Regions from separate parts of the Mesorhizobium sp. Arg314 genome, predicted to be linked through region 1. Evidence: predicted binding sites of a transcription regulator. Region 1 holds the regulator's gene; each other region holds the start of a gene.

Region 1 (7,688 bases):
AATCGATTTGATCTCCAATGCGCGCCAGGCTTTCCTGACGGCCCAGCACGGCAAGTACGTCGAACACGCCGGGCGAGGTGCTGCGGCCGGTCAGCGCGGCCCTGAGCGGTTGGGCCACGGCGCCGAGCTTATGGCCGGCGGCCTGCGCAAACTCGCGGATCGAAGCCTCCGCCGAAGCGGCGCTCCACTCGCCCTGGACAGAAGACAATGCGCCATGGGCACCGCGCAAAATCGCGCGCGCATCCGCGGTGAGCAGGCCCGACGCCTTCTCGTCCAGCGGCAACGGCCGCTCGGCGAACAGGAACGCCGCGCCGTCGACCAATTCCACAAGGGTCTTGGCCCGCTCCTTGAGGCCCGGCATGGCGGCAAGCAGTTGCGCCTTGCGCTTGTCTTCGAGCTTTGCCGCGAGCGCCGGACCGCCATCGAGATAGGGCAGAGTACCGACGAAGATATCGAACAGCGCCTTGTCGTCCATCTTGCGCATATGGACGCCGTTCAGCGCCTCCAGCTTGGCGAAGTCGAAGCGGGCCGCGCCCTTGTTGACGTCGCCGATGTCGAACCAGGCGATCATGTCCTTGATCGACATCACCTCGTCGTCGCCATGGCTCCAGCCGAGCCTGGCCAGATAGTTGAGCAGGGCCTCCGGCAGATAGCCCATGGCGCGATAGGCCTCGACGCCGAGCGCGCCGTGCCGCTTCGACAGCTTGGCGCCGTCGGCGCCATGGATCAGCGGGATGTGCGACATCGACGGCACGTCCCAGCCCATGGCGTTATAGATCACCGTCTGGCGCGCGGCGTTGGTCAGATGGTCGTCGCCACGGATGATGTGGGTGACGCCCATGTCGTGGTCGTCGACGACGACGGCATGCATGTAGGTCGGGTTGCCGTCCGAACGCAGGATGATGAAGTCGTCGAGATCCTTGTTGGGGAAGCGCACCTCGCCCTGCACGCGGTCCTGCACGACCGTCTCGCCCTCGGTCGGCGCCTTGATGCGGATCGCGCCCTTGACGCCTGCCGGCGCCTCGGAGGGGTCACGGTCGCGCCACTGGCCGTTGTAGCGCGGCGGCAGGCCTTTGGCACGGGCCGCCTCGCGCATCGCCTCGAGCTCGGCCGGGGTCTCGTAGCTGTAATAGGCCTTGCCGATGCGCACGAGCTGCTCCGCCACCTCGCGATGGCGCGGGGCGCGCTCGAACTGCGAAACGGCTTCGCCGTTCCAGGAGAGGCCTAGCCAGGTCAGTCCGTCGAGAATGGCAGCCGTGGCGGCCTCGGTGGAACGCTCGCGATCGGTGTCCTCGATGCGCAGCAGCATCGTGCCGCCGGTGTGCCTGGCATAGAGCCAGTTGAACAGCGCCGTGCGCGCCCCGCCTATATGCAGGTAGCCGGTGGGCGAGGGAGCAAAACGGGTGACGACCTTGTCGGACATGGAACTCTCGAAGAAGCACTGAAAAAATGCATGTTTCGCGCGGACTTCCACACGACCGGCGTTCATGTAGCATAGGCGGTCTGGGGCGCAAGGGGCAGACCCGATGGCTGGACATGGCCGGGGCGCGGAGGAGGGCGAGGGAACGACTGCTGGCGTCAGCGAACGCCTGATGTTTACCCATGCCACGCCCGCTGAAGAAGCGCCGGTTTCGCTTCCGGAATTCCGTCCACCAGCCGAGCTTTTGCCACCCGGTGACGGTGCGCTGCAGCCAGCCTCGCCGGCAGGCACCGTCAGCCGGATCCGCAAACAGCTTGGCCGCGTTTCGCTTCCTGCGCTGCGCCGGAGCATTTCCGTCGCCGCCGCGACCGAGCTCGATCGCGGCGTCGGCTTCCTGCTGGTGCCGGTCTTCCTTGCGGCCGGCGTCATCTATTACTTCTCGCTAGGCACCGAGCCCGACCTCTACAGGCCGCTTGCGGCGGTGGCTCTGATGGCCGTCTGCGCGGCGGTCTCGCGTTCCTGGCAGAGAACGCACCTTGTCTTCATGGCGAGCCTTTTCTGCGCGCTCGGCTTTCTTGCGGCCAAGGTCGAGACCTGGCGGATGGCGACGCCGATGCTGGGGTCCGAAATCCAGACGCGGCTGACCGGCCGCCTCGTCACCGCCGAAGCAATGGCCAATGGCCGCGTGCGGCTGACCATCGATCTCATGTCCACGGAGCATCCGACACTGCGTTACGCACCGGACCGCGTCAGGCTTTCGGCGCGCAGGATCCCGCCCGACATGACGGCCGGGTCGATGCTGACCGGCTATGCCAAGCTGCTACCGCCGACGGGCCCGGTTCGGCCGGACAGCTACGACTTTTCCTTCGACAGCTATTTTGCCGGCATCGGCGGCAGCGGCTTTTTCCTGGGCGACCCAAAGCCGATTGCGCCGGCTCCGACTGCGCCAATGGGGGCACCATTCGGCGCACGCATTGCATCGGCCATAGAAAACGCGCGGGAGGGGATTGCCGATCACATCAGGAGCAGCATCGGTGGTCCCGAAGGCGAGATTGCAGCGGCCCTGATCGTCGGCGTGCGCGCCGGGATTCCGGAGCCAATCAACGAGTCGATGCGACGGACCGGCATCTACCACATCATCTCGATCTCCGGCCTGCACATGGCGCTGGTCGCCGGCACGATCATGGTCCTGCTGCGCAGCGCCTTCGCGCTGTTTCCGGACTTCTCGTCGCGCCGACCGGTGAAGAAATATGCCGCGGGCATCGCGCTGGTCTCGATCGCCGCCTACCTCGTGATCTCCGGCATCGTGGTGGCGGCCGAGCGAAGCTTCATCATGCTGGCCGTCATGCTTGTCGCCGTGCTCTTCGACCGCGCGGCGCTGACGATGCGCAACCTGGCGATCTCGGCCATCGCCGTCATCCTGGTCTCGCCGCACGAAGTGGTGGGCCCAAGCTTCCAGATGTCCTTTGCCGCCACCGCCGCCCTGGTCGGCGCTTACGCCGGCTTTGCCGATTATCGCGCCGGTAAAGCGACCGCGCCGCCGGCAAAACGCTCGTTCCTCGGCTTCGTATCGCGAAAACTGGCGGTTGGAGTGGGTGGCGCCGCGATGACGTCGCTCATCGCGGGCAGCGCAACATTGCTGTTCGCGATCTGGCACTTCCAGCGGGTGTCGCCGCTCAGCCTGCTGGCCAATCTGGCCGTCATGCCGATCGTCTCGCTGATCGTCATGCCGTTCGCCGTGTTGAGCGCGCTGGCCATGCCCTTCGGCTTCGACGGTCCTTTTCTCTATGTGATGGGCAAGGGCCTGACGGCGATGATCGCCATTTCGGCATGGATTTCCGAGCGCTCGCCGGTCGACGCAGTCGGGTTGATCTCGATCCAGTCGGTGCTGCTGGCGACGATCGCGCTGGTCATAGCGACCATGGCCACCACCTGGCTAAGGCTTGTCGCCGTCCCCTTCGCGCTCGCCGCCCTGCTGGCCATTCCGCATGTCCGCACGCCGGATGTGCTCATCTCCGAAGACGCGCATCTGGTGGCAATGCCGATCGGCGGCGGCGAGCTTGCCATCAACCGCGCCCGTTCCAACGAATTCACCACCGACAATTGGAAACGGGCGCTGAAAGCCGAGGAAATCGTGCCGCCGGAGACATTCGCCAAGGACGCTCTCGACATCGCCGATCCCGTCGACCTGCCGCCTGGCTCGCCCTTCTACTGCACCGGCGACCTCTGCATCGGCCGGCATCCCTCCGGCGCGATCGTCGCGCTCGCCGAAAACCGCGACAGCGCACGGCCGTCCTGCGGCTTTGCCGACCTTATCGTCATCAACGACGCCACGGCCTACAATCCCTGCCGCGATCCGCGCGTGCTTGTCGTCACCAAGCGCCAGCTGGCGCGCGACGGCAGCGCCGCCGTGTTCTTCGATCGGCAAGCGGCCACCGCGCGGCCCGCTATTCGCTACGCGGTCGAAAAGCCATACCGGCCCTGGCACGAGCAGCGGAAATACGCTCGCGAGGCGAGGGGCCTGCCGCCTTATAAAAAGCCTGAGAGGATGGGTGCCAAGCCCCCGCAACCGTCTCAGTAGATCGTAACGCAATTCCGAACGGAAAACCGCTGCGCACTTTTCCTGAAAATTGCTCAGTAGCGGCGGATAAGGCCGACCAGCTTGCCCTGGACCTTGACCCGGTCCGGCCCAAAGATGCGGGTCTCGTAGGCCGGGTTGGCGGCTTCGAGCGCGATCGAGGCGCCCTTGCGGCGGAAGCGCTTGAGCGTCGCTTCCTCATCGTCGACCAGCGCCACCACGATCTCGCCCGGGCTTGCCGTGTTGGCATTGCGGATGATGACGGTGTCGCCGTCGAAGATGCCGGCCTCGATCATCGAGTCGCCCTTGACTTCCAGCGCATAGTGCTCGCCGCCCGTGATCATGTCCGGCGGCACCGTGATCGAATGCGTCTGGTGCTGGATGGCGTCGATCGGCACACCGGCGGCAATGCGGCCCATCACCGGAATGGATACCGCCGAAACGGCGTCGTCATCATTGCTTGGCGTCGGCGCTCGCGAGGACGTCGCCGGCTTGACCTGGCGGCTGAGATTGCCCTGGCCGCCCTGGATGACGCTTGGCGAAAACTTCTTCGCGGCATTCAGGCCAGGCGCGATCGAGTCGGGCAGCCGCAAGACTTCCAGCGCGCGCGCCCGGTTCGGCAGCCGGCGAATGAAGCCGCGTTCTACCAGCGCCGTGATCAGCCGATGGATACCGGACTTCGAGGCAAGATCGAGCGCCTCCTTCATCTCGTCGAAGGATGGAGGAATCCCGCTCTCCTTCAGGCGTTCATGGATGAACATCAGGAGTTCATGTTGTTTGCGCGTCAGCATTGGCGGCCCCCACGGGTTCTGAAACCAGAATCAGAAAAACAAACCCAGAACAAACACTATCTGTTCCAGTTGTGTTCCGCAACCGTTTAAAGTTTAATGAATTTGTTAAGGCCGCCGAAACAATGTTGCATCCGATGGTGCCCTGGCCGCCGCTAGCCGGGCGGCGACATTGATTCCGCTCGATTTTGCGGCTCGTCCTTAAGCTGAAACGTGAGGTGGCATCATCACGAAAGTGCCGGGTGAGATCGCGCCGACTCCTCGGTGCGCGTGCTGCACCGTGAACGAAACGAACCCAAAATGCCAACCTCGGCGGTTTTCCGGTTCACAGTTTTCGCCGTCTATGGACCAGCTAACATAGGACGAAAGGTTCTTGCCCTGCCGCCGACGGTGGTGAGACAACCGCTTGGCCGCCTGACGATGTAGTGCGAGCGGCGCCGGGTCGAAATGGAGGCGGTAGCACAATGAGGGGAATTCCTGATCTGGCCGAGATCGAGGCAATGGATGCCGCTGATCCGCTGCGCGCCATGCGCGGTCGCTTCGTCTTGCCGGAAGGCGTCATATACCTTGACGGCAATTCGCTGGGCGCTGCTTCGGTCAACGTCTTCAACGAGGTCGAGACGGCCGCGAAGCAGGAATGGGCGCAGGATCTCATCCGTGCCTGGAACACAGCCCGCTGGTTCGACATGCCTGTCGGGCTGGGCGACCGGCTCGGGCGTCTGATCGGCGCCGCGCCGGGCCAGAGCGTGGTGTGCGACACGACCTCGATCAACATCTACAAGGTCCTGCACGCGGCACTTGCAACGCGGCCCGAGCGCTCGGTGATCGTTGCCGAAGGCGACAGCTTTCCGACCGACCTCTACATGGCGGAAGGGGTGGCCTCGACGCGGCCGGGCACGGTGCTGCGGCTCGAAGGTGTCGATGCCCCGGCGATCGAAGAGCTGGTCGACGATCGCGTCGCGGTCATCCTGGTCAACCACGTCAACTACAGGTCCGGCCGACTGCGCGACATGGCGGCCCTGACGCGCAAGGCCCACGACGCCGGTGCGCTGATCGTCTGGGACCTGTGCCACACGGCCGGCGCCCTGCCGGTGGATCTCGACGGCTCGAATGCCGATTTCGCCATCGGCTGCACCTACAAATATCTCAATGGCGGGCCGGGCGCGCCGGCCTTCATCTATGCCGCGAACCGCCACCATGGCGACATTCGCCAGCCGCTCAGCGGCTGGTGGGGTCATGCCCGGCCGTTCGCGTTCGAGCAGGGCTATGCCGCCGGCACGGGCATCCGGCGGTTCCTGTGCGGAACGCAGCCGGTGCTGTCGATGCGGGCGCTGAAAGGAGCGCTGGATCTCTGGGACGAAGTCGACATGACGGCTGTGCGCGGCAAAAGCATCGCGCTGACGGACCTGTTCATCCGGCTTGTCGAAGTCAGATGTGGCGCCTTCGGTCTTGAGCTGGAAAGCCCGCGCAACGGCGCCGAGCGCGGCAGCCAGGTTTCGTTCGCCCATCCGCATGGCTATCAGGTGATGCGCGCCTTGATCGAGCGCGGCGTGATCGGCGATTTCCGCGCGCCGTCGACCGTTCGTTTCGGGTTCACGCCGCTTTATGTCGGCTACCGGGATGTCTGGGATGCCGTCGACGTGCTGGAAGACATCCTGCGCACCGGCGCCTGGCAGGATGCACGCTATGCCGTCAAGGAGGCCGTCACCTGAAACGGGATCGCCCGCTCAATGGGTCTTTTCTGCGCGCAGGCGAAAGCGCTGGATCTTGCCGGTCTGGGTCTTGGGCAAGGCCGCGATGAACTTGACCGACCGCGGGTATTTGTAAGGTGCGATCGTCGCCTTGACGTGGTCCTGGAGGCGCTTGACGGTCGCCGCATCCGCCGCCGCGCCCGGCACCAGCACGACATGCGCCTCCACGATCTGGCCGCGTTCGGCGTCCTCGGCGCCGATGACGGCGCATTCCGCGACATCCGGATGCGACAGCAACGCGGCTTCCACCTCCGGCCCGGCAATGTTGTAGCCGGCGCTGACGATCATGTCGTCGGAGCGGGCGGCGAAATGGAAGAAGCCGTCCTCGTCCTGCACGAAGGTGTCGCCCGTCAGGTTCCAGCCGCCACGGACATAGTCCTTCTGGCGATCGTCGGCCATGTAGCGGCAGCCTGTCGGTCCGCGCACCGCCAGCCTGCCTGTCGCGCCGCGCGGCAACTCGCGCATCTCGTAGTCGACGATGCGCGCCTCGTAGCCGCCCACCGGCTTGCCGGTCGAAGCCGGCTTCATGTCGCCGAAGCGGTTGGAGATGAAGATGTGCAGCATCTCGGTAGCCCCGATGCCGTCCAGGATCGGCTTGCCGGTCTTTCTGGTCCACTCTTCGAAGACAGGGGCGGGCAATGTCTCGCCGGCCGAAACGGCAACGCGCAGCGACGACAGGTCGGCACCTTCATCCATGGCCTTCAGCATGGCCCTGTAGGCCGTCGGCGCCGTGAAGGAGATGGTCGCCCTGTAGGTCTCGATGATGGCGATCATGTTGGGCGGCGTCGCCTGCTCCAGCAACGTCGCGGCAGCCCCGAAGCGCAGCGGAAAAATAGCGAGCCCGCCGAGGCCGAAGGTGAAGGCCAGTGGCGGCGAGCCGACAAATATGTCGTCGGGCGTCACCTGGAGAATCTCGCGGGCGTAGGCGTCGGCGATGATCAATAGGTCGCGATGGAAATGCATGGTCGCTTTCGGCACGCCGGTCGTGCCCGACGTGAAGCCGAGCAGCGCGACATCGTCACGACCGGTGTCGACCGCCTTGAAGGTGACTGGCTTGTCGAGAGCGGCGCGATCCAGCTCGGCATCATGGTTGGCGGTGCCGTCGAAACCGATGACCTGTTTGAGGAACGCGCTCTCCTTGGCGCAGGCCG
Region 2 (7,688 bases), on a different contig from region 1:
TTCCCTGCGATCTCGACCGGCATCTACCGCTTTCCGAAGGACGAGGCGACCAGGATCGCTATCGGCACCGTGAGCGACTTCTTGCGTCAAAATACGACGCCGGACGTTGTTACTTTCTGCTGTTTCGACGACCAGATGGCCGAACTATACCGACGGGCCGTTGCCGCAATTGGGGAGAGCTGACCTTATGGGCCAAAGGATTGCTCAGTATAGGCATTTGCGAGCCCTGATAGGCGGGCTGGGGGGTGCGAAGGAATGCCTCCTTAACGCGAAGCAAGCTCTACGCGCGGAGGCTCCATGTTCGGCAAGATCCTGATCGCCAATCGCGGCGAGATTGCCTGCCGCGTCATTCGCACCGCCCGCAAGCTCGGCGTGCGCACCGTCGCCGTCTATTCCGACGCCGACGCCCGCTCCCTGCATGTCGAGATGGCCGACGAGGCGGTGCATATCGGCCCCTCGCCCGTCGGCGAGAGTTATCTGCGCGGCGACAGGATCATTGCCGCGGCACTTGCCACCGGTGCCGAGGCCATCCATCCCGGCTACGGCTTCCTGTCGGAAAACCCCGACTTCGTCGACAAGGCGACGACGGCCGGGCTCGTCTTCATCGGTCCGTCTTCAGCCTCGATCCGCGCCATGGGGCTGAAGGACGCGGCCAAGCGGCTGATGGAGAAGGCCGGCGTGCCGGTGGTGCCCGGCTATCACGGCGAGGCGCAGGAGATCGTGCTGCTCGCTTCCAAGGCGCGCGAGATCGGCTATCCGGTGCTGATCAAGGCGCGGGCCGGCGGCGGCGGCAAGGGGATGCGGCGCGTCGACCACCCCGACGATTTCTCGGAAGCGCTTTCCGGAGCGCGGCGCGAAGCGAAAGCGGCGTTCGGTGACGATCGCGTACTGGTGGAAAAATATGTCGACAAGCCGCGTCATATCGAAGTCCAGGTGTTCGGCGACAATTTCGGCAGTGCGGTGCATCTGTTCGAACGCGACTGCTCGGCGCAGCGCCGCCACCAGAAGGTGATCGAGGAAGCCCCGGCCCCCGGCATGACGCCTGCGCTGCGCAAGGCGATGACGGAGGCGGCCGTGAAGGCTGCCAAGGCGATCAACTATTCGGGCGCCGGCACGATCGAGTTCATCGTCGACGCCTCGCAGGGGCTCAAGGCCGACCGCTTCTGGTTCATGGAAATGAACACGCGGCTGCAGGTCGAGCATCCCGTCACCGAGATGGTCACCGGCGTCGATCTCGTCGAATGGCAGCTTCGCGTCGCATCCGGTGAGAAACTGCCGAGAACGCAAGGTGAGATCGCGCTTGCCGGCCACGCCTTCGAGGCGCGACTCTATGCCGAGGACGCCGCGAAAGGGTTCTTGCCGGCGACCGGCACGCTGCATCATCTCAAATTCCCCGAAGCGGCACCGGAAGGCGCTGCGATGCGCATCGAGACCGGCGTGCGCGCCGGCGATGCGATCTCGCCCTTCTATGACCCGATGATCGCCAAGCTGGTGGTGCACGGCAAGGACCGGGCCTCGGCGCTCGGCGCGCTGCACGAGACGCTGGCCCGGACGGAAGTGGCCGGCTCGACCGTCAACACCGCCTTCCTGGCGGCGCTCGCGGCCGACGCCGATTTCGCGGCGGGCGATGTCGATACCGGGCTGATCGGCCGGCATCAGGAGGCACTCGCCGCCATTCCCGCGCCGAGCGACGAGACGATCGCTGCCGCGGCGCTAGCCGCGACTGACGCCGGCGCGCCGGGTCCGGCCGCAGATCCGTGGTCCGCGCTTTCAGGCTATGCGCATTTCCACACGCTCTCGCGCCGTATCCGGCTGCGCTATGGCGAGGAGAGCATCCTGGCGCTGGTTTCGGCACGGCCGGACGGCCGCTTCCAGGTGGCGCTGGAGGCACCGCATGACGCGGTGAATACGCACGACCTGAGGACCATGCCGCACACCGCCCGCTGGCCCGGTCACGTCACCGTCTTCGAAGGCGCGGTGGGGTACACCTTCACGGTTCCCGATCCGCTTGCCAAGGCCGACGAGGCAGGAGCCGCCTCGGGCAACCTGCGCGCGCCGATGCCGGGGCTGGTGAAGCTGGTACGCGCCGCGGCGGGCGATGCCGTGATCAAGGGCCAGCCGCTTTTGATCCTCGAAGCGATGAAGATGGAACACTCGATCGCCGCCCCGCATGACGGGGTGATCGCCGAGATCGCGGCCGAAGGCGCGCAGGTCAGCGACGGTACGGTGCTGGTGCGTTTCGCGGAGGACGGCCAGGGCTGAGGGGCTTCCGCTTTCGGATCCTCACAGGGTGACAATGGCTACGTGTGGCGGGACAGCGCCGACCGCCGCCAAAAGAAATGGCCGGGACGAGCCCGGCCATTTCCTCGATTGCAGAACCGATTACGGCTTTATCGGCGCGTATTTGCCGTCATGCCACTGGTTGATGTCGTAGCTGGCGTTCTTCAGGTCGCCCTTCTCGTCGAAGATGACATCGCCGACGACGGTGCTGATCGGCTTGCCGTCCTTGAGCGCCGCGGCGACCTTGGCCGGATCGTCGGTGCCGGCGCGCTTGACGCCTTCGGCGACGGCCTGGATCACGGCATAGGAGAACAGCGTGAAGCCTTCCGGGGTGAAGCCGCCGGCCTTGATCTTGGCGACCGCATCCTTCGCTTCGGGCTTGGCCTGCGGGTCGGACGGGAAGACGAACATGGTGCCTTCGCCGGCCGGGCCGGCAACCTGCCAGAATTCCGGCGAGGCGATCGAGTCCGGCATGATCAGCTGGAACTTGACGCTCTGCTCGGCCGCCTGACGCAGGATCAGACCTGCCTCGGGGTGGTAGCCGCCGAAATAGACGACGTCGGCCTTCAGTTGCTTCAGCTTGGTGACGAGAGCCGAATAGTCCTTCTCGCCGGCATTGATGCCTTCGTAATCGACTTCCTTGAGGCCGCCGGCATTCATGGTCGCCTTCACGGCGTCGGCAACGCCCTGGCCGTACGCGCTCTTGTCGTGCAGGACGACGACGTTCTTGCCGGCGTATTTCTTGGCGATCCACGGGCCGATGAAGGCGCCCTGGGCGTCGTCACGCGTGTAGAGGCGCATGATGGTCGGCCAGCCGGACTTGGCCGCGGCGTCGGTCAGCACCGGGTTGGACGAGGCCGGGCTCATCATCAGCGTGCCGGCTTCGGCATAGACGGCCGAGGCCGGGATGCTCGAGCCCGAGCAGGCATGGCCGTCGACGAACTTGACGCCGTTGGCGACGATGCGGTTGGCGACCGAGACCGCCTGCTTCGGGTCGCATTGGTCGTCCTCGATGTCGAGCTTGATCTGGGAGCCGTTGACACCGCCAGCCGCGTTGATCGCGTCGGCGGCAGCCTGCGCGCCCTGCTTGAACTGGTCACCGATGGTGGCAAGCTGGCCGGTCATCGGGCCGACCACCGAAATGGTGATATCGTCGGCGAAGGCAACCGGGGCGCTCATCATCAGGCCAAATACGGCCGCGCTCAAAATGCCCAATTTTTTCATGACTATAAGAACTCCTCCACTTGTGCGCGGCAACCCGGCCACGCCTGTTCCACAGAGCCGGGACAATTTCACCCTTCGCTGAAACTGTCGAGGGGACAACTCGGAAGGTTTTGGTTCATTCCAGCGAGGATTTCTTGGGCCACGCGCCTGACTACCAGACGTAATGCAAAAAGCCGCGCCGGCCTTGTTCCGGCCGATCGCGGCTTTTGCAATCGAGCTTCCCCGGCGCCCCCGCGCCTGACCGCTCGCTTCCCTGTTTCCTGTTGGACATGATCTCCCAATTTTCGGGATCATGGTCCGCGCGGCTTTGCCTGTGGGCCTGCCGCGTTCTTGGTTTTGTGAGCCGGCCGTCTTTTCGCGGCCTTGTCCCAATGAACCTGCGAGCGCTATGTGCGCAGGATCAGTGCATCGTCATCCATTCACGGGCTTCGCGCAGCGCCGTGGCGATCTCCACCTTCGACATGGTGGCCGACAGTTCCGAGCGCAGCTCGGCGGCGCGGGCCGAGCCCTTGATCGCGGCGATGTTGAACCATTTGTGGGCGGCAACGACGTCGGTCTCGCAATCGCGGCCGGTCGCATACATCATGCCCAGTTCGAAAAGAATGTCGGCCTGGGCAGTTGCCCCCATGGCGCCGAAGCCGTCTTCAAGCATTTCAAAACGTGCCATTTCAATCCCCTGTCTTGCTCCCGAGAGCCGCCTCCTTTTTCCCTTGGTGTCCCTTGGGGCGGGCCGCTCTTTCGATGCTTTCGAGGATGACGGCTGGCCTTGAATCCGTCGTTAAATGGCTTGCTTAATTTGAAGAAAACAAAGCTAAAACAAGAGGTAAACGCGAAAAACTGTTAAGCATGGGAATCCAGCATTTCCGCCATTTTGCGTCAAATTCGATGAAAATTGCCGGGCGTGGAATCAAGACTTCGCTAACCACGGAAACCGAAGCGTTTTCCGGCCCCGTTTATTTTCGGTCGTCCGGGCGGCGAAAAACCTTGCAACCTTCCGTGGCGGCACCGCTTTTGTTTTGGCGGGAGCTGGATTAGCTTTACCTTTGCGTAAGGGGCGGAAGGCGGACCCGAGCCCCGCCGGAACCTACAGGGAGGACAGATATGTTTCGAAAAGCAAGCCTGGCCCTGGCGGCCACCTTGATCATGGCGGGCGCCGCATGGGCCGACCCGATCGAGGGCAATTGGAAGACGCAAGCCGGCGACACCGCGGCGATCGGCGGCAGCGGCTCTTTCTCCATCACGCTCAAGAGCGGCAAATACGCCGGCAAGACCATAGGCTCGCTGAAAGCGACCGGCGACAACAAATATGCCGGCAGCATCACCGACCCGGCGAACGACAAGACCTATTCCGGCAAGGCGACGCTGTCGGGCACCTCGCTCAAGATGAGCGGCTGTGTGTTCGGCGGCCTGATCTGCAAGAGCCAGACCTGGCATAAGCTCTGATCGCCAAATTCCTGATCGTCCGAAACGAGGCCCGAGCGGCCTCGTTTTCTTTTGGAGCGGCCGCGCTCCGCCGGCAGGGCCTGCGCCGCCGGCCCTGTACAAGACCTCGTCAATCAATTTGAACCGCAGATGAATACCGGTCTCAGAACCGGTTCAGCGGCCATCAGGCATTTTCTCCCGCATTGAAGGAGAGAGAAATGCTTGCCCGTCGCTTCACCATCGTCTGCCTGCTGATGAGCCTGTTCGGCATGCTGTTCGCCATTCTTGTGGCGGAGGCGGGTCATCCGGCCCGCTCGTGGGAACGGCCGGTGCCTGCGTTCTCGGCTTCGTGAACCAATTCAAGCACCGAAACGACCCAACTGAAAATCGACCAAGCTGAAAATCGGGGCACCACCAAAATGAACCGCATCGCCGATAACGCAACGAAGATCCTCCGGCTGCTGCCGCGGGCGATGCTCATCCTGATGCTGCTCGCCGTCCCGGTGCTGGCCGTGCCGATGATGCGCGCCGACACCGGCCACAGGATCGAGGCGCCGCCGCACAAGAACACCAGCGTCGGCTTCGTGCTGCTGATCAGCCTGCAGCGCGGATAGGTGTATCGAGGGTCAGGTATGGCTGGCCTGATCCTCAATCTCATTACACCTTAAACACGGCGGCAGAAAAACGACGCTAGCACCCCCTTCGAGTCTGCCGCCCCCTCCCAAGCGTCATCCTGAGTCTCTATGTTGAGTCATGGAAAAGCGAATCTACCCCCAAGCCATCGAATCGGTCGTCATGCCGGAGCCTTTCGGCAAGCAGAGCTTTCACGACGCCAAAAAGGCCGTAGCGGCACTGCAGACGCTCTACGACCGCAACACCAAATTCCTGCGCGATTCCTTCGCCGCACTTGCCGCCGGCGGCGACGAGAGCAAGCGCTACCGAGCCTTTTATCCGCAGATCGGCGTCACCACGACCTCGTTCAGCCAGGTCGACTCGCGCCAGGCCTACGGCCACATGCCGACGCCTGGGAATTTCTCCACCACCATCACCCAGCCGCAACTGTTCGAGAGCTATCTCATCGAGCAGCTGAAGCTCATCATGCGCAATCACGGTGTGACGGTGACGGTGTCGGAATCGACGACGCCGATCCCGCTGCATTTCGCCTTCCTGGAAGGCACCTATGTCGACGGCGCAGCCGCCGAGCGCATCAAGCGGCCGATCCGCGATCTGTTCGACGTGCCGGATCTCGACGGCACCGACGACCAGATCGCCAACGGCACTTTCGAGGTGGCATTCGGCGAGCCGCGGCCGCTGGCGCCGTTCACGGCGCAGCGCATCGATTATTCGCTGCACCGCATGACGCACTACACGGCGACCAGCCCGCAGCATTTCCAGAACTTCGTGCTGTTCACCAACTACCAGTTCTACATCGACGAGTTCGTCGCACGTGCCCGCGAATTGATGGAGAGCGGTGGAGGCGGCTACAGCGAATTCGTTGAGCCGGGCAATGTGGTGACCAAGGCGGGAGCCGGCGCGCCGAGCGAAGGCACGCCGCCGCAGCGCCTGCCGCAGATGCCGGCCTATCACCTGAAGAAGCCCGGCCATGGCGGCATCACCATGGTCAATATCGGCGTCGGTCCCTCCAACGCCAAGACGATCACCGATCATATCGCGGTGCTTCGCCCGCATGCCTGGGTGATGCTCGGCCATTGCGCGGGCCTGCGCAACACGCAGGCACTGGGCGACTATGTGCTGGCGCATGCCTATGTGCGCGAGGACCATGTGCTGGACGACGACCTGCCGGTCTGGGTGCCGATCCCGCCGCTGGCCGAAATCCAGGTGGCGCTGCAGGAGGCGGTCGCCGAAGTCACCGGCCTTTCCGGCTATGACCTCAAGCGCATCATGCGCACCGGCACTGTCGCCACCATCGACAACCGCAACTGGGAACTGCGCGACCAGCGCGGACCGGTGCAGCGCCTGTCGCAGTCGCGCGCCATCGCGCTGGACATGGAATCGGCCACCATCGCCGCCAACGGCTTCCGCTTCCGCGTGCCTTACGGAACGCTGCTGTGCGTCTCCGACAAGCCGCTGCATGGCGAACTGAAGCTGCCCGGCATGGCGACCGAGTTCTACAAGCGGCAGGTGGCGCAGCATCTCACCATCGGCATCAAGGCGATGGAGAAGCTCGCCGAAATGCCTATGGAGCGGCTGCATTCGCGCAAGCTCAGAAGTTTTTCCGAAACGGCGTTCCAGTAGCCGCTCAACCCGGCCGGCGCCCGGCGAGGCAATCCGTCGTCTTGCTTGGGCCGCAATTTGGCCGATAAGCGATCCGAGCGGATAGCCTGGAGCAATTTCAGGAAAAGTGCGAAGCGGTTTTCCGTCTGGAATTGCGTCAGGACAAAGAGATGGGGCATTTCGGCGTTTCCGTGAGACGGTGAAATGCTCTAGGCGGTCGGAGCAAATGACAACGGGCAGTGCGCGCTTGAGCATGATGGCTCAGCTGACATTCCTGGCAATGACGGCATGTTCGGCTGCGCTCTTGGCCGGGTTCTTCGGCGCGCTGCATCCGGCTTTCGATTCCTTCTCGCATTTCCGCATGCATCTAAGCGTGCTGACGGCCTTGCTCGCGCTGCTGTTGCTTGCCGGCTCCTACCGGCTGCAAGCGGTCGCCGCACTGGTCTTTGCCATTGCCTGCTTCGCCACGACGATGAGCGCGCTGCCCAGATTGTCGCCGCAACAGGCGGTCGCCAAGCCGGCCGACC
Region 3 (7,688 bases), on a different contig from region 1:
CGCCAAGCATGGACTCGGCTTCCTCAAGCTGTTCGTGCCGCATGGCGTGCCGGGCTATCTTCTGCCGCTGGTGGTGGCGATCGAAATTATTTCCTTCGTCTCGCGCCCCGTCAGCCTCTCGGTTCGTCTTTTCGCCAACATGCTGGCCGGCCACATCACGCTGAAAGTGTTCTCGGGCTTCGTCGTCAGCCTCAGCGCATTTGGCGCCGTGGGCATTGCCGGCTCCGTGCTGCCGCTTGCCATGGCGGTCGCGCTCACGGCGCTCGAACTGCTGGTCGCTTTCCTGCAGGCCTACGTGTTCGCGGTGCTGACCTGCATGTATCTGAACGACGCGCTGCACCCGAGCCACTGATCGATTTTTACCGGCGCCCCGGCGCCAGCATACCCAACGTACCAACTGCAACGAACAAGCAACCACAGGAGTTTTGAAATGGACGCAACTGCAGCAGCTGCTATCGGCGCTGGTATCGCCTGCATCGGCATGGGCGGCGCGGGCATCGGCCTCGGCAACATCTTCGGCAGCTACCTCTCGGGTGCGCTCCGCAACCCGTCGGCTGCTGATGGCCAGTTCGGCCGCCTGATCTTCGGCTTCGCCGTGACCGAAGCTCTGGGCATCTTCTCGCTCCTGATCGCTCTGCTCCTGGTCTTCAAGTAAGAGCCAGAGCTGACGAAAGGGGCCGCATGGTGCGGCCCCGCCGAATGGACAGGGGAATAAGATGTTCGTGACATCTGCCTATGCGCAAGAAACAGCGCCGGCCGCGGCCGAGGGCGATACGCATGCGGGCACCGCGGTGCCTGCCGCGGAGCATGAAACCTTCCCGCCGTTCAATGCCGCGACCTTTCCGTCGCAGATCCTGTGGCTGGTCATCACTTTCGGGCTCTTCTACCTGTTCCTGAAGCGCGTTGTGATGCCGCGTCTTGGCGCGATCATCGACGTCCGCAACGACCGCATCACCCAGGATCTCGACCACGCCGCAAGGCTGAAGGGCGAGGCCGATGCCGCCGTTGCGGCCTATGAGCAGGAACTGGCGGAAGCCAAGGCCAACGCCAACAAGATCGGCCAGCAGGCGAACGACGCCGCCAAGGCGCAAGCCGAGGGCACGCGCAAGAAGCTCGAGGCCGAGCTTGAGAAGAAGCTTGGCGAGGCCGAGGCGAGCATCGCCTCGATCAAGGCCAAGGCGATGAAGGAAGTCGGCACGATCGCCGAGGACACCACGTCGGCCATTGTCGAGGCGCTTGTCGGCGGCAAGTCCGACAAGTCCGAGATCGCGGCCGCGGTCAAATCCGCGAGCCGGTGAGGAGCGGGATCATGGACGCCACATCACTCGCCACGCTCTGGGCAGCTATCGCCCTGTTCATCTTCCTCGGCGCCGTCATCTATCTGAAGGTGCCGGGCATGCTCGCCAAGTCGCTCGACGCCCGCGCGGCCAAGATCAGCGGCGAGCTCGAGGAAGCCCGCAAGCTTCGTGAAGAGGCCCAGCAACTGCTCGGCCAATACCAGCAGAAGCGCAAGGAAGCCGAGAAGGAGGCCGCCGACATCGTCGCCGCCGCCAAGCGCGAGGCCGAATTGCTTGCCTCCGAGGCTGCCAAGAAGACCGAGGACTATGTCGCCCGCCGCACCGCGTTGGCCGAGCAGAAGATCGGCCAGGCCGAGCGCGAGGCCGTCAGCGAAGTGCGCGCCAGCGCCGTCGACATCGCCGTCGAGGCTGCCCGCGCGCTGCTCGCCGCCAAGGTCGACGTCAAGGCCGGCGCGGATCTGTTCAAGTCGGCGCTGGACGACGTCAAGGCCAAGCTGAACTGAGCTGGCTTCGAAGCTTCGAAATCAAAGCCGCCCGGGCAACCCGGCGGCTTTTTTGTTTCGGGAGAGGCGGGACAGCGACGCTGCCAATCTCCCCCACAAGGGTGGAGATTAGCTATCATTCCAGTCCGGCGAAGCTCTCTTCTTCTTCAGCCACCTCCGCGCCACCCAGCCGGAACGGCGCGAACGACGCGCGGTGCAATCTCGCCACCGGCCCATGCGTCTCGATTGCGGCCCGGTGCCTGACCGTCGCATAGCCCATATGCACCTCGAAGCCGTAGTGCCCGTGGTGTCCGCCGCAGCCGCACATCATGCGGTCGCGCATCACCTTGGCGACGATCGAGGCGGCGGCGATCGATTGCGAGCGCTGGTCGCCCTTGATCAGCGCCCGGCCTTCACAGGCGAGACCAGGCGGGATGTCGCGGCCGTCGGCCAAGGCAAGCTTCGGCTGCAGCGAGAGGCCGGCGGCGGCGCGGCGCATCGCTTCCAGGCTGGCTTTGAGAATGTTGCTGTTGTCGATGCCTTCAGCGCCGATCGAGGCCATCGAGACACTGAGCGCCGAGCCGAGAATCTTGAGAAACAGCGCCTCGCGCTGCAAATGGGTGAGGCGTTTGGAATCGTCGAGGCCTTCGGGAATATTGGCGGGGTTGAGCACCACCGCGGCGGCCACTACCGGCCCGGCGAGCGGACCGCGGCCTGCCTCGTCCATGCCGGCGACCGGCCACAACCCGTCGGCCATTGCCTTCGTCTCGATCGAGAAGTCGGGCTTCTCGACCATTTCAAAGAGAAGCGGAGAATCGGAACGCGCGCGAGCCATGGTGCGGCGAGGTTCGCATCGGCTCCGATTCTCCGCAAGTCCTTCCGGGTCGGATGGGGCGTCGGACCGGGAAGGCTCCGTCTCACGGCCGGGGGACAAGGGCCGGACGGGATTCTTGAAAAGACTGCAATTCCAGACGGAAATCACTTTGCCTGGAATTGCTTAGCGCCGGCCGTCATGGCCGGCACAGGCGTCAAAGCAGCATCAACTGCTCGCCGGCACCGGAGCCTGCGACGAATTGGTCGGTACGAAGCTGCCGCCGCTCGACGTTGAGGCCGAGCCGCTTGGCGGCGATCTCGAAGCGCCGGCCGATCTGCCAGGCATAGGGACCGGCGCCCTTCATGCGCTTGCCCCATTCGGAATCGTAGTCCTTGCCGTCGCGCATCGAGCGGATCAGCGACATCACATGCCGATAGCGATCCGGATAGTGACGCAAGAGCCAGTCCTTGAAGATCGGCGCCACTTCGAGCGGCAGGCGCAGGATGACGTAGCCGGCCTCCCGCGCGCCGGCGGCGCGCGCCGAATCGAGGATGCGTTCCATTTCCGGATCGGTCAGGCCGGGGATGATCGGCGCCACCATCACCGATGCCGGAATGCCGGCATCCGAAAGCTGCCTGATCGCCTCCAGCCGCTTCGTCGGTGTCGATGCGCGCGGCTCCATGGTGCGAGCCAGCATGCGGTCGAGCGTCGTCACCGACAGCGCCACCTTGGCAAGACCGCGCTCGGCCATGCGCGACAGGATGTCGATGTCGCGCGTCACCAGCGCCGACTTGGTGACGATGCCGACCGGATGGCCGCGCGCCTCCAGCACCTCCAGGATCTCGCGCATGATCCGGTATTGCTTTTCGATCGGCTGGTAGGGATCGGTGTTGGTGCCGATGGCGATCGTGCGCGGCTGATAGCCCGGCTTCGACAACTCCCTGTCCAGCATGCGCGCCGCATCCGGCTTGGCGAACAGCTTCGATTCGAAATCGAGCCCCGGCGACAGGCCCATGAAGGCATGCGTCGGCCTGGCGAAGCAGTAGACGCAGCCATGCTCGCAGCCGCGATAAGGGTTGATCGACCGGTCGAAGGAAATGTCCGGCGACTCGTTGCGGGTGATGATGGTGCGCGGCTTTTCGACCTGCACCTCGGTCTTGAACGGCGGCAGCTCCTCCAGCGAGTTCCAGCCGTCATCGAAGACATGCCGGCTGACCGGCTCGAAGCGGCCGGACGGATTGATGCCGGCCGAACGGCCGCGATTGCGGTCGGGCCGCACGCGCATGCCGCTTTGTTCGATCATCGCGTTTGCCATGTCGGCTCTGCCTGCTCCGAAGGCGGCAATGTCGGCGCGGACGATCTGTTCCATTTTCGCCCTCTCCCAGGGACTGTCGGCAGGCTGTCGAATCGCTCTGTTCATGAAACTATTCCTATTTTGTTGACGAGAACAAAGCAAGAACTTTTTCGGCTGCCATACGCAACTGGCGCAACGCGCGGCTTTCCGCTATTCGGCTAAACGATGCTCAGCGTTCTCATCGAAACCCGGAACGACGAAGAAGGCCTTGCCCGTACGCTCGCCTCGCTGGTCGGCGGCGCGGTCGAGGGCGTCGTGCGCGACGTCATCGTCTGTGATGCCGGCTCGACCGACCAGACGCATCGGGTGGCCGAACATGCCGGCTGCCACTTTGTAACTGGCGGGATCGGCACAGGTATCGGCCAGGCCAAAGGCGATTGGTTGCTGCTTTTGGAACCCGGCGCCAGGCTCGCTGAAGGTTGGATCGACGAAGTCGTTGCCCACACGGCAAGGCAGACAATGCCGGCGCGCTTTTCTCGCGCCCGGGCCAATCGCGCGCCTTTCCTTGTCCGAGTCTTTTCAGGCAACCGTGCGCTCACCGAGGGGCTGGTCATCAGCAAGCGCCAGGCCTTGGCGCTTGCAAAAAGCGCGCGCAGCGCCGAGGCCCTGGCGCGGGGCCTCGCGACCAGAAGGTTGAACGCCGAAATCTGGGTGGCGCCGCCGAAATGATGGACAGGCAGGCCGGTGGATCGATTGTGATCCGTTGAACGGGAAGGCCGGCTCACATCCCCGAATTTCAACCGGCATCCAGGCGCTGCGGCACCTGGCGAGGCGTTGCTCGCGCGTCTCGGTGTCGTAGCGGACGGGGACCGGCTCGCGCGAGAACAGCTCGCGATCGTCGTGCGCGTTGACGATGACATTCGCCCTGGCGTCGTCACCCTCACCGGCAATGGCGGCGACATGGACGCCGCACTCGCCGCACAGGAGATGGTGGGCGGTGCGCAGGCCGAAGCGGTAGGCCTGCAGGCGCTCCTTGTCCTCGACCGAGAGGGCCAGCCTGCCGTTCGGATCGGCGGCCGCGCGCGAGCCGTGCCGGGTGCAGAACGAGCACTGGCAGGCGCGAATTTCCAGCCCGGCCGGGTCGAGCGCGGTGGAGAAGCCGAGGCGGATATTGCCGCAATGGCAGCCGCCGCTGTGAACGGCCATAGCGGATTATCCCTTGTTCGGTCACACAAGGTACTTTGCGGGCAGCAGCTTTTAAAATAGCGCCCCGAAGGCTGCTGTTCCGCCTGCGAACCGGATGCCGGTCGGGCGCCTTGCTTACGACGCAGGCTTGCCGCCGCGCTTGAGATGCTCGTCCAGCCGCGGCATGATCTCGACGAAGTTGCAGGGCATGTGCCGGTAGTCGAGCTGCGCCTTGATGATCCCGTCCCAGGCGTCCTTGCAGGCGCCGGGCGAGCCCGGCAGCACGAAGACGAAGGTGGCGTTGACGACGCCGCCTGTTGCCCGGCTCTGGATCGTCGAGGTGCCGATCTTGTCATAGGAGATGCGGTGGAAGACTTCGGAAAAGCCGTCCATGCGCTTTTCGAAGATCGGCTCCAGCGCCTCCGGCGTCACATCGCGGCCGGTGAAGCCGGTGCCGCCGGTGGTGATCACGACATCGATATTTTCGTCCTTCGACCAGTCGAGAACCTTGTCGCGGATCTTTTCGCGGTCGTCGGTCACGATATCGCGCGCGGCAAGGCTGTGACCGGCTTCGGTGATGCGGTCGGCCAGCGTCTGGCCGGACTTGTCATCGGCGAGGCTGCGCGTATCGGAGACGGTAAGCACCGCAATGCGCACCGGAATGAAAGGGCGGTTTTCGTCGGCCATCAGTCAGCCTCCATGCTGCGCGTCGCGGCGACGAACCAGTCGGGGTGGCGAGCGCGGATCTCGATCGCCGCGCGCTTGGCGACATTGCCGGTCTCGAACAGGCCGAAACAGGTGGCGCCGGAGCCCGACATGCGCGCGAAGGCGGCGTCGGCACGCTTGAGCGCCTTGAGCGCATCGCCGATCGCAGGTTCAATCGATCGGGCGGGCGCCTCGAGATCGTTGCGCGTCGTCTCCAGCCAGTTGCGGATGGCGTGGAAGTCGAGGCGCTTCGGCAGCGGCGGCAGCGCCTCGTTGTCGCGACTGGAGAGCGCCGTGAATACGTCCGGCGTCGAGACGGCGACGCCCGGATTGACCAGAACCAGGCCGAGCGCCGGAAACGCGGGCAGCGACGACACTTCGTCGCCAATGCCACGCGCCACCAGCGGCTTGCCCTTGAGGCACATCGGCAGATCGGCGCCGAGCGAAAGCCCGATCCGGGCCAGTGAATTGTCGTCGATATCGAGCTTCCAGAGCCGCGCCAGGCCGTTGAGCGCGGCCGCCGCGTCGCTCGATCCACCGCCGACACCCGAGGCGATAGGCAGGTTCTTCTCCAGCCTCATGGCGACGGGCGGCGTGTGCTGCGCCCCGGCTTCCCGGCGCAAGGCATCGCGTGCCTTGACCACCAGATTGCCGTCGTCGAGCGGCAGGCCGGCGGCATAGCGGCCGGACACCGAGAATTCATCATGCTCCGCCGGCTCGATCTCGAGCCGGTCGCCGAAGCGGGTGAAAACGGCAAGGCTGTCGATGAGATGGTAACCGTCGTCGCGTCGTCCGGTGACATGCAGCGCCAGATTGATCTTGGCAGGCGCAAGCCACGTCCGGACCTCTATGCCGGGCTCCAGAATGTCGGCTGCTGATGAGATGGGATCAATCCTTGGCGAGACGATATTCGCCGGTCTTGGGATCCTTGACCAGCGTGCCCATCGTGCCGTTCGCCGCCTGTTTCTCGGTGCGCCGGATCTTGGCCGTCACGCGTTCGGCCTCGCGCACGAAAGCGCGGTAGCCAAAGTAAGCGGCGGCGCCGACAACGGCGAAGAAAATGATCTGCGGCATCTCTAAAACTCCTCCCGCGTTTCTCGCGGCAAGGCCGGCCCAATGGGTCGGTCAAGCGGCCATGCTAGCCGCAATCATGGCTTTTTCAAAGCCCGAAGCGCGCCCACAGCGCGCGCTCTTCCGCCGCATCGAGGACGCCGCTGGCCGCGGCAGCGGCGATATCGGGCGCCGAAACGCGTGAGCCGAACAGGCCGAAACGGCCAAACAGACCGCGCGGCGTGGTGATCAGCTTGAGCTGCGTCTTGTCGCCGAAACGGGTCCTGAGCACGCTGCGCATATCGCCCAGCGCATCGACAAGGCCGAGCTCGAGGCCCCTCTTGGCGGTCCAGAACAGGCCGGTGAACAGGTCCGGGTCGTCCTTCAGCTTGGTGCCGCGCCGCTCCTTGACGAGGTCGATGAAGGTCTCGTGCACTTCGAGCTGCAGCGCCTTCAGCCGCTCGACATCTTCCTTCTTCTCGGGCTTGAACGGATCGAGCACGGCCTTGTTCTGCCCGGCGGTGTGGACGCGACGCTCGACGCCGATCTTCTTCATCAGCTCGGGAAAGCCGAATGAGGCGGAAACCACGCCGATCGAGCCGACGATCGATGACGGGTCGGCAAAAATCTCGTCGCCGGCGACCGCGATCATGTAGCCGCCCGAGGCCGCCACGTCCTCGACGAAGACCAGCACCTTCTTGTTCTTTTCAACCGCCAGGTCGCGGATGCGCTTGAAGATCAGCCGCGACTGCACCGGCGAGCCGCCCGGCGAATTGATCGAGATGGCAACCGCCGGCGCGTCGAAGCCGAACGCCTTTTCGATAAGGCCGGCCGTCGAGGCGAGCGACAGGCTCGGCCGG

What was found. Region 1 encodes LexA, which represses DNA repair genes until DNA is damaged. Its sites were predicted from a motif close to TGTTCNNNNTGTGTTCNG; they were not measured.
Region 2: ACWGS9_RS23145 (sel1 repeat family protein) is a predicted target of LexA. The motif match lies at 4,306-4,323, and genes of this name have one in related genera.
Region 3: ACWGS9_RS08535 (PA0069 family radical SAM protein) is a predicted target of LexA. The motif match lies at 4,038-4,055, and genes of this name have one in related genera.

Annotation. Positions count from the first base shown of each region.
Region 1 covers NZ_JBSKBP010000002.1:288,569-296,256, forward strand. Annotated here, with positions in the region: gene gltX (glutamate--tRNA ligase) at 1-1,423, opposite strand, end outside; gene ACWGS9_RS03525 (ComEC/Rec2 family competence protein) at 1,527-4,001, shown strand; gene lexA (transcriptional repressor LexA) at 4,055-4,789, opposite strand; gene kynU (kynureninase) at 5,251-6,498, shown strand; gene ACWGS9_RS03540 (AMP-binding protein) at 6,514-7,688, opposite strand, start outside.
Region 2 covers NZ_JBSKBP010000024.1:72,892-80,579, forward strand. Annotated here, with positions in the region: gene ACWGS9_RS23130 (O-acetyl-ADP-ribose deacetylase) at 1-183, shown strand, start outside; gene ACWGS9_RS23135 (acetyl/propionyl/methylcrotonyl-CoA carboxylase subunit alpha) at 298-2,262, shown strand; gene ACWGS9_RS23140 (ABC transporter substrate-binding protein) at 2,383-3,504, opposite strand; gene ACWGS9_RS23145 (sel1 repeat family protein) at 3,905-4,171, opposite strand; gene ACWGS9_RS23150 (DUF2147 domain-containing protein) at 4,606-4,947, shown strand; gene ACWGS9_RS23155 (hypothetical protein) at 5,145-5,279, shown strand; gene ACWGS9_RS23160 (hypothetical protein) at 5,346-5,540, shown strand; gene ACWGS9_RS23165 (AMP nucleosidase) at 5,722-7,182, shown strand; gene ACWGS9_RS23170 (endonuclease/exonuclease/phosphatase family protein) at 7,415-7,688, shown strand, end outside.
Region 3 covers NZ_JBSKBP010000006.1:73,881-81,568, reverse strand. Annotated here, with positions in the region: gene ACWGS9_RS08560 (F0F1 ATP synthase subunit A) at 1-352, shown strand, start outside; gene ACWGS9_RS08555 (F0F1 ATP synthase subunit C) at 431-655, shown strand; gene ACWGS9_RS08550 (F0F1 ATP synthase subunit B) at 717-1,298, shown strand; gene ACWGS9_RS08545 (F0F1 ATP synthase subunit B) at 1,310-1,801, shown strand; gene ACWGS9_RS08540 (ribonuclease HII) at 1,917-2,615, opposite strand; gene ACWGS9_RS08535 (PA0069 family radical SAM protein) at 2,809-3,963, opposite strand; gene ACWGS9_RS08530 (glycosyltransferase) at 4,114-4,617, shown strand; partial or broken gene ACWGS9_RS08525 (GFA family protein) at 4,831-5,094, opposite strand; gene moaB (molybdenum cofactor biosynthesis protein B) at 5,209-5,760, opposite strand; gene ACWGS9_RS08515 (4-(cytidine 5'-diphospho)-2-C-methyl-D-erythritol kinase) at 5,760-6,641, opposite strand; gene ACWGS9_RS08510 (membrane protein) at 6,667-6,852, opposite strand; gene ACWGS9_RS08505 (S49 family peptidase) at 6,938-7,688, opposite strand, start outside.